DNA from 2 places in the Salegentibacter sp. BDJ18 genome. Region 2 is predicted to be linked to the other one. Evidence: riboswitches for the same ligand, from Rfam matches in the RefSeq annotation. Region 2 holds a riboswitch; the other holds the start of a gene.

Region 1 (8,199 bases), on a different contig from region 2:
TCCAGGTTATAAACCGGAGTACCATCTTCCTGAAGAGAGAAATTCATCTCCAGGTTTCCGTTAGGAGATTCCAGTTTTTGGGCTTGCAAACTACCAAAAACAACCAGGCAAAAGAGGCCTAATATTAATCGACTTTTCATAAATTTTACTTTAATATGTGTGAATCTACAAAAGTACGGTTTTAAGGAGTTTTGGGAAATTAAAGCCTTCTGAAAACTTTTGAATTTTTAAACCTAAGAAGCCAACATCCTAAAAAGTTCTTCGTCTATTTTAGAATTTTCGTTGCGGTGAAATTTATTGAGCAAATTAGCAATTAATTCGCCTATTGCATCCTGGCGTGCTTCAGATTTATTCATAAATTGAATTTTCCCCCAGCCGCGAATGTCGCATACCATCATTCCCCTGGCATCCCAAATTGTTTGCTGCCTGCTATCGTACCTAACCGGAAATTTTAAAGTCTCCATTGCTAAATTGTTCTTTTCGCTTAAATCCATAACTTGATTTTTTACTTTTATTTTAAGCAAAATTAGATGTAAACATTTTTGGAAAGGTTATTTAAAAATTAAGGCTTATGCCCTGATTTTTAAATGAATGTTAAGCCGAAAAACAAATCTATGGGATTAATACAAGCTTAGTTTACTTGAACTTGATTTAACCTGATTAGGCTTTATCTGATTTAATTTTGAAGTGTATAATTGGAGTAATAAGGGGGCAATTCTGAAATGAAAGTCAATCCCCTTTTTTATGCAAAAAATTTTAGAAATCAATCTTCTTGAAAATATATTGTTTCTCCAGTCCTTGCCGATTCTTTGGCCTTCTCTAAAATTTCTACCACGGTAACATTTAACGGAAGACTGTACAATCCAGAATCATTTATTTCTATGTATTTATTTACAACGGCCGCCAGGTAAGAAAATGGATCGTTGTATGGCGACTGTCGTGGATCTAACTCGATGGTTTGTTCTCTTTCAGTTTCCACACCACGTGTTTTAACGGTGGTAGCATCGCTGGCTATTGCGTAAGCTTGGGTACCATAGACTTCCATATCCTTTCGGGAAAAAGTCCAATCCCATGAAGCCTGAATTACACATTGTGCTTCTTCATATTGAAGAATAATAGTAGCTTCGTCTTCTACTTCTTTATAAACTTCAGGTTTATTTTGATTGGTTACGGCGGTAACTGAAAGTGGGTTTTCACCTTTCATTAGCCAGGTCATTAAATTAGCCCCATAGCAGCCAAAATCGAATAAAGCCCCGCCTCCATTTTTCTCGGGATCAACAAGTATTTCCAGGAATTCTTTACTCACACCAATTTCCTTAGGCCCCTGGTGGCCAGAATTAACCATTACTTTTCTAATATCACCAAGTTCGCCCTTTTCAACTAAATCTTTTATATATTGATTACTGGCATACCAGGATGTCTCATAATTAGTAAGTACGTGAATTGAATGTTGTTTAGCCAGCTTTTCAATTTCTTTAGCGTCCTGGACAGTTGTTGCAAGTGGCTTTTCCACCATTACGTGAATTTTTCTTGGTGCACAGGCCCTCACAACCTTAATATGTTCGTTGGTAGCCCCAAATGACGAAACCGCATCAGGTTTTACCTTATCCAGCATTTTTTCAAAATCAGTGTAAAAGAGATTTTTATCCAGGTTATAGTGGTCTGAATATTTTTTAATGAGTTCATTATTGGTTTCATAAATACCAACAATTTCTATATCGTTTTTTCCCTCCCGGTTAAAAATCCAATCTACATGACCATGAGTTAAGCCCGCCACCGCTACCTTTATTTTTTCCTGGGAAAAACTTTGAGTAATAATAAGGCTGAAGAGAAATAATGTACAGGCTTTTTTCATAATATTCGATTACAATTGTTCGGGAAAAATAATAGAATTTTTACTGAACTTTCACATAATCTATAATTATAACAGAAGTGTCAAAATCCCCGGCTCCTATTAATTCCAGGGCACTTAATTCATTTTCCTGGTGATTATATTGAAGTAGCTGATTTTTATTGGCCTTGTAAATTAGTTCAGCAAATTCTTTAAATTCTTTGTTGTAGAAGCTCTTTCGGGCAATGTGACGGCCAGAGAACCTTCCTATCTCCGGCAGTGCTTCAAATTCGTTATTAGTAAGATTCAATTTATAGGCTTTCATTTCACCCATCAAAGAACTACCTCTAACCGGCATTAAACCAAAAAGAAAATTATCCTTTCCATTGTTGGCGAGGTTTCCCATAAAAAGTTCGGTGTCAGAAATTTCAAGAGGCTCAAGCGTTTTGGTAAACAAATCAATTTCCAGCAGTTCAGCATGTTCCAAATCCCCGGTAGTAGAGCTTAGTGCATACAATTTATTACCGAGCAGGCTTGTTGAAAGCGTAATATTATGACCAAAAGAAATCCCCTCATAACTAAGGGCCATAGTTTCAGGATCTATTCTCACTACGCGGCTGGTATTATTGTTATTATACTCCATCTCATCTTTTACAATTCCTACCAGATTAGCTTGCGCGGCATCCCAATCTAAACTATTTAAGCCGGCATTTTCCCCAAATATTTCTACCGGAAAATCAAGCACAAAAACTTCTACAGATCTGGTTTCTTTATCCATCACCAAAACCCGACCGTGAAAGGGATCAAAAAGATGTTCGTAAATAAAGATCTTCTCTGCAGAAGCAGTTACCGTACTGGGAATCATATTTAGATTACCCCGCATTGCTGAAATTGAACCCACTGCCGAAACTTCTCCCGTTTTATTTCCAATTTCATATAAATTCCCGTTAGCACGAAGGGCCAGATAATTGAATGTGTCCTCAATTTCTGTCTCAGGATTTTCTGAACTTTCAGGATTATTATTATCGGTAGAACAGGAAACAAGCAGTAAAATTAACGCAAGAAACTGCAGGAAAGTTTTTTTCATAATTAGATTTTAGAGAGATAAAAATAGATAAAATTTCTATCCCTCTACAGTAATCTTATTCAGTTTATTTTTCTGAATTTTCTTCTATTTCTTTCTCCCAATCTGAAGCAATTATCTCATCTTTTTTAATAAGATTTCCAGAAGTTGTGATTTTATAATGCTCGTTTTCTGAAACCTCTAAATCCCAGATAATATTTTCTGCTTCCGGAAATTCGGCATTTGCATTCATTTGTTCTTCAAACAATCTTTTCACAATATTCCTGTCTGAAAGTCCATCATTCAATAATCTTAGTATTGTAGCTTTATCCAGTTGTGAAGAAGCGTCTGGGGAAGTAATGGAACAATGAATAATTGTAGCGCTTGAGCTGGGAAATTTCCCGTTGTAAGCTTTAAAAAGCAGTTGATTAACATGGAATAACCTGGATTGTAATTCCATTTCAGGATATTCTTCACAAACCGTATCTATCAACATATCATTGGAGATTTGCTCAATTTGGCCTTCAGATAATTCCTCGCCCAGCTTGTAATCTAAAACCAATTTTGCCGCTTCCCCGGGTTCAAAATCGGAAATAGCCATAAATAACAATTCCCTTAAAGTTTCAGGATCAGACTCTTCGGCCTCTGGATAATCAAATCTTTTTAGCAATTCTATATAATCTTCTTTCGTCCAGTATTCCTTAATTTCATCAAGTGTTTGAACTTTCTCTATGTTTATTTTATATTTCATCTTAAGTATTTAGTCGGTTTTTAAATAAATTACCGCATTGATCATGATAATCATTTTTCACCACTAAATAGATGAATTCACTTTAAATCTTATTTCTTTTTAGAAGCGCTATTTTGTAAAAATATGATGCTGGGTTGCGGTAAAATAATCGCAAAAAACCTGGTTTAAAGGATGGCCGTTTCTACTGGCTTTTACCCCTAAAAAAGGATAGATTTCAATAATATTTTTTGAAAGATTTTTTACTGAATTTGAAGCCGAAGAATGAATTTCTTTTGAATAGGAATTTAAAATTTTATTTCCAGCTACAATCTCATCTTCAATAGTTTTAGAATATGCTGAAATTTCATCTTGAGAAACAGCAATACATTTTTCTAAGTTTTCCAGAATACTTTTAGAAATAAAACTGCGTGCTTCTTCCAGGAAATGCTGGGCCATTCCCACATAATTAACCCAAAGCGTTAAATCGGCAAATACTGAAAACGGAATTTTAAAAATATCCTGCGGCTGGTGAAATTCATTATAAATAAAACTAAAGCGTTTAGAAACAAAAACGTTTTTTACTTCAAAAGAATGCGTAACCGAAGCTTTTAAACCCATCGTGTGCCAATCTTCAACAATTTTCACATCATTTTTAGGTAAAATAAACGAACGTATTTTAGGCGAGCCATCCTCATTTAATAAGGCTTTACCATTTTCATAAATTTCAGCATTAAGTGTAAAATGGGTTAAATAATTTGCGCCTGTAGCATAACGCCAGGTTCCGGAAATTTTATAATCATCACCAATTTTTTCAGCTGTTCCAAAAACGCCACCACTACCTCCTAAAATAGTAGGTTTTGAAGTTTTAAAAATCTGTGCTGCAGTTTCAGGTTCCAGGTTTCCTATAAAATAATTAGCGCCACTGCATAAAGTCACCGTCCAACCAAGACTACCGTCAATTCGGGCCAGTTCCTGCAGTTTTAAAAGCCCTTCGGTAAGCGTAAATTCCAGTCCGCCATATTTCTTAGGCACCCAAATATTCCAGAGATTTTCTACGGCAATCCAGGTTAAAACTTCTTCAGGAAATATATCTACGCCCAAACATAGCTCTCTAAGCGCTTGCTGCCTCTTTTCTTTTTTCATTTTTTATAATTTTTCGCCATTTAAAATACCCCGAAGTTCCTACAATAAACAGGAAAATAGTTAAGCCGGCATATATGTATAATTCTTTATAAATAAGTAAAGGAATAGCAATGCTATTGCTGATATTAAGAAAAATCCAGTTCTCCATTTTTCTTTTAGCCATAAGCCACATTCCCGCCCAGGTAAAGCCGCTTACCGCGGCATCCCAAAATGGAACATCAGAATCTGTATGGAAGCGAAGCCAGTAACTCATTATTGCAAAACAGGTCAATACAATTCCCAGGGCTTTTAAGTGTTCAGATTTACTGGAATAAGAAATGGGGGTTTCTTCTTCTTTCTTTCCGTATCTCCAGTAAAACCAACCATAAATACTCATTACGAGATAATAAAGGTTTAGAATTATATCGGCATAAAGTTTAGACCGGTACATTACAAACAGACTAATAAGAATGGAAACAATCCCGAATAAGTAATTATGAATATTGTTTTTTCGTGCCAGTAACACCTGCACCACTCCAAAAGTGGTTCCCAGGGCTTGTTGCCAGGTAAGTTGTGTAAAGAAATCCTCTATCATTGTTCTAAATTATCAATGAAATGAGGTGATGAAATAGCTAAAAATTGCAGTAATGCAACCTATGCTTAGAAAATCCCTACGCCGGCATTATCCGGATCAGGTTTGGAGTAAATAACCTCGGGGCAAGCCCCAAAAGGCATTTTTGGAAAATATCTCTTATTCAAGAAAAAACATTTTAAATGTTTTAATCTCGATTATCGAGTAAACTCCTGGGTATCATCTCAGCCCGCTTTATAGCAAGCACCCCATTTCAATAAAGTAGCCTCACCAGGAATCGAACCTGGATCTAAAGTTTAGGAAACTCTTATTCTATCCGTTGAACTATGAGGCCTTGTAAGCGGGACAAAAATAATAATGTTTTCAGAAATTCATCATATTATAATTTAAAACTTCAGCTGGTTACTTTGCTTTTATTAATTTTAATCAAACTTATATTTTAAACCCAATCTTTATGAAAGCTATTATTTTAAGCATGGTTACAGGGCTCATTTTTTTAAGTACAAATTGTGACAGGCAAAATTCTGAAGAACATATGCAGCTTAAAGGAACTATAGAAAGCCAGGGTATAACTTCCTACCAATATGGCACTCATACTTTAAATACTGAAGACGAGTTATATGCGCTAAAAAGTGAAAAAGTAAGTTTAGACGAATATGTTGGGAAAGAAGTTACTATTTCAGGAGCAAAAATTGAAGGTTACCCTGTAGATGGTGGTCCGGATTATATTCTGGTTACCGAAGTGAAAGAATAGCAAATCCTTATTTTTTTCTTACGGAATGTTATATTTGCGGAAAAAGCAAAAATGAAAAAATCACTCCTTTCCGCAGTTCTTTTTAGTTTATTTATGTCTTTTTCTGTCAATGCCCAAGTTGATGAAGATCAAACCGGCGCCTGGTATATGTATTTTTGGAATACAAATTTTGGGGAAAGTGAATGGGGACTTCAGGGAGATATTCAATATAGAAACTGGGATCTGGGCGGTGATTTAGAACAATTGCTTATTCGTGGCGGACTCACCTATTCCCCAAAAAATACCGATATAAAATTCACCCTGGGATATGGAAATATTACCTCCGGTGAGTTTGGCGAGGGTAACGAAACTTCGGGTGAAAGCAGGATTTATCAGGAGGCTTTACTTCCGCATAAATTGAGCAATAGATTTTACCTCACGCACCGTTTTAGATACGAACAGCGTTGGGTAGAAAATCAGGATTTTAGAACGCGTTATCGCTATAATATATTTTTAAATGTGCCTTTAAATCAGAAAAACCTCAACAAGAATGCTGTTTATCTTGCCTTATATAACGAGATCTTCATTAACGGTGAACGCGAAATTGGTGATGGTAGAAGTGTAGAATTATTTGACCGTAACCGGTTCTATTCTGCCCTGGGTTATGCCCTAAAAGACAATCTTAAACTCCAGGGAGGGTATATGACACAAACTACTAATACGGTTAGCAAAGGACAAATTCAGCTTAGCCTGCATCATACTTTTTAAGTAATTCAGCAGAGTTTCGTTATCTTAGCTTCTAATCAGAAACCTGAATTATGAAGCAATTTTTACTTTTTTTCGCTTTAATATTTATTTCAACCTTAAATACCAAAGCTCAAACTTCTGAAATTAGCGGAGACGCTTTCGCGCACACGTATTCTATTGTGGCGCGCGATGCAAAAACCGGGGAAATGGCCGTGGGCGTTCAAAGTCACTGGTTTTCGGTGGGTCCATTGGTAGCCTGGGGGAAATCTGGGGTTGGAGTGGTTGCTACTCAATCTTTTGTAAATCCCGCATTTGGCCCCCAGGGACTCAAACTTTTAGATGAAGGTTATACTCCTGAAGAAGCCGTAGAAAGTCTTATAAATAATGATGAAGGTCGCGAATTTAGACAGCTTGCCATTTTAGGAAAATCTGGCGATAATGCTGCATATACCGGGGAAAAATGTGTAGCTGAAGCCGAACATCTTAATGGAGATAATTTTTCAGTCCAGGCTAATATGATGCTGAATGATAAAGTTGTTCCCGCAATGGCAGAAGCTTTCGTTGAAAATGCAAACTTACCTCTGGCTGAAAGAGTTGTTGCGGTTTTAAAAGCCGCCCAGGATGCTGGCGGAGACATACGCGGAAAACAATCGGCCGCCTTAATTGTGGTGGGGCCAGATAAGGTTGACGAAGTTTGGAAAGACAAAAAAATAGATCTTAGGGTAGACGATCACGACAATCCTATTGAAGAATTAGAACGTTTGCTTAAAACCGCAAGAGCCTACGAATTTATGAACCGCGGTGATCTTGCCATGGAAGAAGGAAATGTAGAAAAAGCTTTAGAAGAATACGGCACCGCAGAAAGTATGTTTCCCAACAACCTGGAAATGCGTTTCTGGAAAGCTGTGGCTCTTGCTAACAGCGATCGTTTACAAGAAGCGAAACAAATTTTTGATAGAATTTTTGATGAAGACGAAAACTGGAGAATAATGCTGAAGCGTTTGCCCAAAGCCGGCCTCATAAACGTTAGCAAAGAGGAAATGAAGATGCTTACTAAGTAATCTTCACAGATTTAGTATATTTATAACTTAAAATAATGCTGTTATGAAAATTACTCTTAATAAAGTTATGCTTGGACTTGCGGTTGTATCACTTACCGCATTTACTTCTTGTAAAGACTCAGAAGAAAAAACTGCTGAAGAAACCCAAACTGCTCCAAATACCCAAATGAGTGGAAACACATCTGGAAATGCAGAAACCCCAGATGTAAACCCTCCTCATGGTGAACCCGGGCACCGCTGTGATATGCCCGTTGGTGCTTCTTTAAGCGGAGCAAGTAACAACACCAATGCAGGTTCAGGTTCTGAAATGACTACTTCAC
Region 2 (8,199 bases):
AGGATATTATTTACTAAACCTGTAAAAACAACTTCTTTAAATAAAGGGGCATTTCGCCAGGTATACTGAATATTAAAATCGTTCACAAAATAAGCGTCCAGCTTAGAGTTTTCGGCTTCAATATTACTCATATACTGCTCTCCTACATATTTTGAAAGAAGGCTTAATTCTAATCCTTCTGCGGGTAGGTAAGTAATCCGGTTTCCTCCTACTATAGAAGGAGAGAAGGAAATATCTGTATTTCCAAAATCAACTAATTCTCCATTCCAGGTAGAAACAAAATCTACATTTTTATTTCGGCTTAAAGCCAGGTTTGGTCTAACAAATATTTTATCTGAAAGCCTAATTACTGCATCTATTTCCAAACCTAAACGATAACTATTTCCGCTATTTTCACGAATAAAAGCGCCAACATCATCAATACCACCAGTAAGTACTAATTGGTTTTGATAATCCATATAATAAAGGTTGGTGTTTAGTTGAACCGATGGTGTATTATGGCGCCACCCTAATTCAAAATCGTTTAATTCTTCGTGTGCAGGTTCGCCATTTTCGTAATCGCTGCGGCGTGGTTCCCTATTAGCACGGGCATAAGAAAAATAGAACTGATTTTGATCGTTTAAGGCATAAGTTAATCCGGCTTTGGGATTAAAAAAGGTAAATGAATCATCTACCAGAAATTGAGTACCTTCAGATAGCATTCCTTCGGTTTCATAATCTATGGTTCTTACCTGCAGGTCTAAATAAGCCGCCAGTTTTTCTGAAACTGCATACGTGGCTTTTCCGTAGAGATTAAAATCGGTTTTTGTTCCTGTATTTTCATAATACGGCTCATAAGGATCATTATTCCTGGCAAAACGAGTATAAATTACTTCTCCAAAATGGTCTCCAATATATCGGTTCCAGCCACCGCCAAAAATCACATCCCAATCCTGATCCTGATAATTTAGACTGAAAACGCTTCCGAAGAAATGATTATCCAGCCATTTGGTTCCTACAAGATCTGAAGTGGTTACTTCTTCACCTTCGGCCTGAAAATTCTCCAGCCCAAATTCATTTAAAGTAGCGTCTTCTTCATATTCTTCATAATAACCGCGCCCGTAAGTATAATGAAAAGCAAGGTTAGAAGACCAGTTCTTGTTATACTCCTGATTCCACAATAACTGATAATGATCCTGCTTGTAATTATCGGTTTGATTATCGTAAAATTTAGTATTTCCTTCATCATCGGTATAAACCCCGGCGGGATTGTAAGTTCTATCATTTTCCAGAGTTTCAGCATCAATTCCGTACCAGGCCTGGTAAGTTCTTTCACTTCCGCCAAAAGTAATGGCTTTTACTAAGGTGTTTTCGTCTACATAAGTTCCTTGCAGAAAATAAGACTTTAAATCACTACTGGCACGATCTATATAGCCGTCACTTTTTATTTGAGAAGCTCGACCTGCAAATTCCCAATGATCGTCTATAAGCCCTGTACTGAATTTCACGGTGTGCTTGTGTGTATTAAAAGAACCGTAGCTATTGGCAATTTCTGCATTTGCTTCTTTGCTATAACCATCGGTTAAAATGTTTAGGCTGGCACCAAAAGCTCCTGCGCCATTTGTAGAAGTTCCCACCCCTCTTTGCAGTTGCAGATTTTCTACAGAAGAGGCAAAATCTCCAAGATTTACCCAAAAAGTTCCAAGACTTTCGGCATCGTTATAAGGAATTCCGTTTATGGTAACATTTGTACTGGTGGGGCCGCTACCTCTAACCCTAATCCCGGTATAACCCACACCTGCTCCAGCATCACTGGTAGTCACCACGTTTGGCATATAATTCATTAACACAGGAATATCCTGTCCCAGGTTTCTATCTTCAATCTCTTCGTTAGTAAGATTGCTGTAGGTTATTGGCGATTTTGCGCTTACCCGCACCGAAGAAAGAAAAACCTCGTCTAAAACCTCCTGTACATCGCTAAGATCTACATCCAGAGTTTTATCCTGATCCAGTTTTACTTTTAAGGTCTTTTGGTTTCCATAGGAAAATACCAGGTTGTACTCACCTTCTTCGAGCTTAAGCCTGTACCTTCCATTCTCATCGGTAGTGGTGCCATCGGCTGGTTCTACAGCATAAACTGCGACTCCTTCAACCGGAGTTTCGCCACGGGTGACTGTGCCCTGTAAAGTGTGAGTTTGAGCAACGGCTTGCAATGAAATTAAGCAGAGGCCGGTAAAAAATAATAAAGATTTCATTCGTAATAAATTATTTACGAATAAAAGGGGCTATTATTCTTTGGTTAAAATTAGATAAAAAAAATCCTGAAATTGCCCACCGGTGTTTTGGCATTTTCAGGAGTAACATACGTTTGCGCTACTTGCGCGTGTCCCTTGGCAGCATTACCTGCCCAGGTTCTTTGGGTATGATCTCAGCCACACTTAAGTGGCACCCCTTTGAGATTTGCGGCAAATGTATAAAGCTTTTATGGAATTCCCATAATTTTTGAACCAATAATTAAGCCCTATAAACCATTAGCTTAGCAAAGGGCTTAAAATTTAAACAGGTACAAAAATTCTAAGATCCAGGATTATGCTATTTTCATTTCGTTTAAATGGTGTAATTTTGGTGGTAACAATTTTATGCGAAACACAAAGCAGTCAATAACTTATAAAGTGATTGGCGGATATCTTTTGATAGCCGCTCTGGCAGCCCTTGCCGTATGGTTTGTATGGAAACAGGTGGTTGCTTTTAGTGAAATTTCAGAAAATAACAGTAACAATAATGAGCAATTATTTCTGCTAAGTGATATTACTACCAGTCTTTTTGAAACCGAAAATTTAAGCAGGCAGCTTATTCAAACCGGAAATGAAGCCGATTTGGAAAAGTATCAACTTCAAATAGACAGCATTCAACTTGATATCCAAAATTTAAAAAATAGCTATTCTGATAATTCTATGAAAAATGAATTAGACAGCATTGCTGAATTGCTTTCAGACAAAACCTCCAACCTCCAGGAACTTTACAAGTTAAGGGAGCAGCAACGTAACCAAAATTATTATTCACAGGTTTTAAATGAACTTAGAAAAGTAGACCCTTCTTTTAACGACTACAATTACAGGCAACGTTTCTCCAACCTGGAACCGCACCAGCGCAGGTTATTAATTAGGTTGCTGGAATATTCCCGGGAAGATAACGCTGAACAACTCACGAACCGCACCGCCGATTCTATTATTGGTTCGGTTAGAAATGTACTAAGCCAATTGGAGATTGCCAATAGGAGGTTTCAAAACACGGTAGACGAAAAGGAACAGCAATTCCTTGAAAACGATATGATTATTAACCAGCAGCTAAGACGTTTGCTTGGAAAAATTGAGCAGGAAGAACGGGAAGCATCTATACAACGCGCCAAAATCTCTCAAAATATGATTGAAGAAAGTTCGCAAATCTTCCTTATCGCAGGAATTGTGAGTTTCTTAATTATTTTGCTGTCTCTTATTTTTATAATTCAGGATATTACTAAAAGTCAGCAATACCGAAGAGAATTAGAAGAAGCCAAAGATTTTGCTGAAAGTTTGCTAAAGAAACGTGAGCAATTTATGGCCGCAATTACCCACGATTTACGCTCACCACTAAACACACTTATTGGCTACACAGATCTAATTGAAAAATCTTCGCTAAATAGCAAGCAGTCGCATTATATGGATCAGGTGAAGAAATCCTCTCATTTTATTCTGCATTTAGTAAACGATTTATTGGATCTTTCTAAGCTTGAAGCCGGTAAAATGACTGTGGAAAAACTTCCTTTTAACCCCGCAAAACTTATAAGAGACACCGTTTATAACTCTTTGCCGGCCACAAAGAATGAAAAGGTGGAGGTGATTTTTGAAGCTTCAGAAGAAACCGATACCCAGGTGCTTAGTGATCCCTTTAGAATAAAACAAATTATCGCCAACCTCATCACTAATGCCTGTAAATTTACCCACGAAGGAGAAATAAGAGTAGGTATTCATCTTAAAAAAGAAATTGAAGATAGCTATTGTCTAATTATTTCGGTAAAAGACACCGGGATAGGAATTTCCAAAGAAAAACAGGAGGAGATTTTTGAAGAATTTTCACAGGAAAATACGAAAATTGAAAAAGCATATGGCGGTACCGGCTTGGGACTTACTATCACAAAAAGTCTTACCGAATTACTAAAAGGTGATCTAAAGCTTGAAAGTGAACAGGGAGAAGGTAGTGAATTTACAGTTTTTATTCCCGTTAGAAAACTTCCTGTTGAGGCAACAATAACTGCAGAAGTATCAATTTCAGAAATGCCAGACCTAAGCGGTAAAACAGCACTTATTGTTGATGATGAACCATCGCAGCTTTCTTTAACGCGGGAATTGCTAAAATCTATGGGAATGCAATGCGACAGTGCTCTAAACGGAAATGACGCACTGAAAAAACTGGAAAATAAAAACTATTCTTTGGTTTTAACCGATATTCAAATGCCAGAAATGGATGGTTTTGATCTTATTAAAAATATCAGGAAAAAATATAAAGTAAGTGAATTACCGGTAATAGCTTTATCTGGCAGGACCGATATTGATGCTGAAACTTATAAACTTGCCGGATTTAACAAAAGCCTTTTAAAACCATATAAACCCGGAAAATTACAACAAAGTATTGCCGAAATTTTTAAACTTGACCTGAAGCAAAAAGTAAATAATAACCTCCAGAATTCTACAAACAACACTTATGATTTGCAGGACATTTATGATTTTTCGGCTGGAGATCAAAAAGCAGTACAAACCATTTTAGAAGCTTTCATAGAAAGTTCCAGATCGCAAATTGAACTTATTGCCCTTGCCAGGAAGAAAAATGATGCTAAAGAGGTAGCGCGCCTCGCGCATAAAATGGTGCCTATGTTAAAACAAATAAATGCCAGGCAGCAGGCAGGGCAATTTGAAAGACTGGAACAACAAGAAGTTTTTTCTGATGAAGAATTTCTGCAGCTAAAAGCTGACATTTTAAATTTAATGGAAGAACTGGAGCAGGAGATTAAAGTTTAATATCGTATTGTTTTAGCTTATTATAAAGGGTTTTACGATCTATAGAAAGTAATCTTGCCGCCTTACTTTTATTACCACCAGCTTTCTCCAAAGCGTCTAAAATAAGTTGTTCTTCGTTCTTATTTTTAAATAGACCGTATTCGGTTTCTGTATTAGATTGGGAGGCAGTGGCTATTTCATGGGGCAATACTTTAAGAGGAATCATATCATCTTGCGTTAGCAGTACCGCACGTTTTACCATATTCTTTAACTCCCTTAGGTTTCCCGGCCAGTTATAGTTTTTAAAAGCTTCAATAGCACTTTCGGTAAAACCAATCACATTTTTTTCCAATTCAGCATTGGCTTCTTCCAGAAAATATTCAGCAAAAAGCATTAAATCTTCTTTACGCTCTTTTAAAGCAGGAACTTTAATAGAGAATTCATTAAGACGGTGATAAAGATCTTCCCTAAACTCCCCTTCTTTCACCGCTTGTGCAAGATCTTCGTTAGTGGCCGTGATCACCCTTATATCTACCTGAATTTCATTATTACTTCCTACCGGTTTTATTTTTCTTTCCTGTAAAGCTCGTAGGAGTTGCACCTGGAGTTCATAACTTAGGTTTCCAATTTCATCAAGAAAAAGTGTACCACCGTTTGCAGCTTCAAAATGCCCGGTTTTATCGTTTATAGCACCGGTAAAAGATCCTTTTAAATGACCAAAAAATTCACTGGACGCCAGTTCTCTAGGAATAGCACCACAATCTACAGCGATAAAAGGAGCATCAGCACGTTTACTTTGTTTATGGATACTTTTTGCAACCTGTTCTTTTCCGGTTCCACTTTCTCCCATAATTAAAACCGACATATTGGTGGGAGCTACTAATTCTATATAATCACTTAGTTTTAAAGCAGCTTCACTAACGCCTTTCACAAAACTTGTCCCTTGCAAAGAATCTGTTTTTTGTGTTTTCTCGGGTCTTTTTTCAACAGCGGGTTGTACTTCTGTATGGGTTAAAGCATTTTTTATTGTTTGTAAAATAGATTCTGGTCTAAATGGTTTGGAAACATAATCGAAAGCACCATTTTTCATAGCTTCTACGGCCATGCTAATCTCAGCATAACTGGTCATGATAATAACCTGCGTACCAGCATTATCTAACTTTACCTGTTTTAAGATATCAAGACCACTAGTGTCTGGCAATCTTACATCTGAAAGGATAAGGTTAAAAAAATTAGCTTTAAGTTTCTTAAAAGCTTCTAAGCCAGAAAAAACCAATTCAACCTCATAGTCGCGCTTGATTAAAAATGTTTTCAACATAGTCCCAAAAGGAACATCATCTTCAACTATAAGAATTTTTGTCATTGATCTTAATTTAAATCGTCTTGCAAATTTAACAATCTAAAATTCATTGGGTTTAAAATAAGCATAAAAAAAAGAGACCTCGTTAAAGGTCTCTATCAATGACAATCTAAATTTTTATTAAAAAGTGTCATTGGGTGGTATCCATTTTCCAGACTACATTAAGTAAATCGTCATAAATCTTTCAGCTTAACTTAAACGGCTAAAAGTGTTAGTTAGCAGGTCCCAAAGGTCCTAAAACCGTTCAAGTTTACATTCTACCCTAAATATACAGAATTTTCTACTTACTTTATGTTATTTTCTGGTGCCGAAGGAGTTGGTTTCTCTTAAATTCCAGCTAAAATTTCTTAAAAAAATTTCCGTTGGAAGTTTGTAGGGTAAATATATCCAACGGAAATTTAAGGTTAGTTAGCAAGTAGTTAATCTATTTCTCTTCTTTTTCGATCCAATTTCCTTCAGCATCGATGTAAGCTTTTTTCTTTTCACCATCTACATTAAGTGATAGTTTATATACTTTCTTACCCTCTTTTTCTTTTACCCAGGCTTCTTCAGCTACGGCTCCATTCATATCGGTCATTACCGCATCTTTAATTGCTTGCGGAAGTGCCAATACATCAACTTCTTTATAATCGTCTTTTGTTTCCTGAGCTTCTTCTACACTCTCAATTTGTTCCATTTCTTCTGGCTCTTCTACCTGCGCTTGTGCATTTTGACTGAATAAGAACATTCCGGCTGCAGCCATTAAGGTTAATCCTAGCTTTTTCATAATAATAAGGTTTTAAGTTTGTGGTTTAAATATGATAGGTATAAAGGAAGAATTATACCAAAGTCTCATAATATTAACTAACTATCTAACAATAAGCTTTTTACAAAATATACACTAAATTAATTGGGAATTTGTTATGTAGAAAGCTGGGGTTTTTAAGAGAACATTATGTAGAAATGTAGAATTACCAATTTTATGAAACAAAAAAAGAGACCCTAAGGCCTCTTTTTCTCCGAAAATCTAAATTATACAACAGTATCTTAAGCTGCTATATTTAATATTAATTTAGCAATAATTACATATAAAAAATTGTACCAGTAAAATCCTACAATTTTAATCTATTGAAAATTAACATTTTAAAATTTTATTGTTTTTAGGTTTCCACAAAACCAGGGATATTGTTGTAGAATTTTTCTACACTTATGTAGAAAAAGGTCTCACTTATTTTAAAGGATCGTTTCTTCGGGCTTTCTTTTCGGCATTGATCTTTTTCGCTTTTAGGCGTTTTAACTTTGCAGCTTTGCTGGGTTTAGTTTTCTTTCTTGGTTTTGGTTTTTTAATATTCTCCTGAAGTAATTCAAAAAATTTTGCAACTACCAGCTCTTTGTTTTTATGCTGACTTCTACTTTCTTCACTATTGAGAATTAAAAGGTTCTCTTTGGTTAATCGAGTAGCCAGTTTTTTAATTAATCTCGCTTTCTCTTCTTCTAAAAGTCCTTCTGAAGCTTCTAAATCAAAATAAAGTTCAACTTTAGAAGAAGTTTTATTAACGTGCTGCCCGCCGGCACCAGAACTGCGCACGGCTTTAAAACTAAGTTCCCGTGTTATTTGTTGCTCGTCCAAAACAAATTATTTGGCCTGATGAGAGGGTTTTAAAAGATCGGCTACCGTTTTTACCGGGTTAAAGGTCTCTACCGGAACTTCTACAAAAACCGTATTCCAGTAAGCCATACCGCCATTCCATAAGCCAGGGCGCTCCAGGGCTTTTAGAGGTTTGCCGTCTTTGGTTTTATCTGCAATAAAACTCATATTTTCATCTACATAATTATTAAGATCAAAAC

The links. A riboswitch is a leader RNA that binds a small molecule or an ion and turns the genes downstream of it on or off. The one in region 2 is predicted to bind thiamine pyrophosphate.
Region 1: linked by a shared signal. The riboswitch ahead of pnuC (nicotinamide riboside transporter PnuC) and the one ahead of J0871_RS05605 (TonB-dependent receptor) in region 2 are both predicted to bind thiamine pyrophosphate.

What each region holds. Positions count from the first base shown of each region.
Region 1 is NZ_JAFLQX010000003.1:162,063-170,261, forward strand. It holds gene J0871_RS03210 (glycoside hydrolase family 97 protein) at 1-140, opposite strand, end outside; gene J0871_RS03215 (hypothetical protein) at 234-494, opposite strand; gene J0871_RS03220 (Gfo/Idh/MocA family oxidoreductase) at 764-1,855, opposite strand; gene J0871_RS03225 (hypothetical protein) at 1,896-2,918, opposite strand; gene J0871_RS03230 (hypothetical protein) at 2,983-3,645, opposite strand; gene J0871_RS03235 (acyl-CoA dehydrogenase) at 3,754-4,767, opposite strand; gene pnuC (nicotinamide riboside transporter PnuC) at 4,736-5,341, opposite strand; TPP riboswitch at 5,397-5,599, opposite strand; tRNA gene J0871_RS03245 (tRNA-Arg) at 5,601-5,672, opposite strand; gene J0871_RS03250 (hypothetical protein) at 5,793-6,092, shown strand; gene J0871_RS03255 (DUF2490 domain-containing protein) at 6,144-6,839, shown strand; gene J0871_RS03260 (DUF1028 domain-containing protein) at 6,890-7,879, shown strand; gene J0871_RS03265 (hypothetical protein) at 7,923-8,199, shown strand, end outside.
Region 2 is NZ_JAFLQX010000005.1:91,514-99,712, reverse strand. It holds gene J0871_RS05605 (TonB-dependent receptor) at 1-2,234, opposite strand, end outside; TPP riboswitch at 2,348-2,442, opposite strand; gene J0871_RS05600 (ATP-binding protein) at 2,619-5,033, shown strand; gene J0871_RS05595 (sigma-54 dependent transcriptional regulator) at 5,023-6,375, opposite strand; gene J0871_RS05590 (hypothetical protein) at 6,797-7,138, opposite strand; gene arfB (alternative ribosome rescue aminoacyl-tRNA hydrolase ArfB) at 7,580-7,981, opposite strand; gene J0871_RS05580 (DUF4301 family protein) at 7,988-8,199, opposite strand, start outside.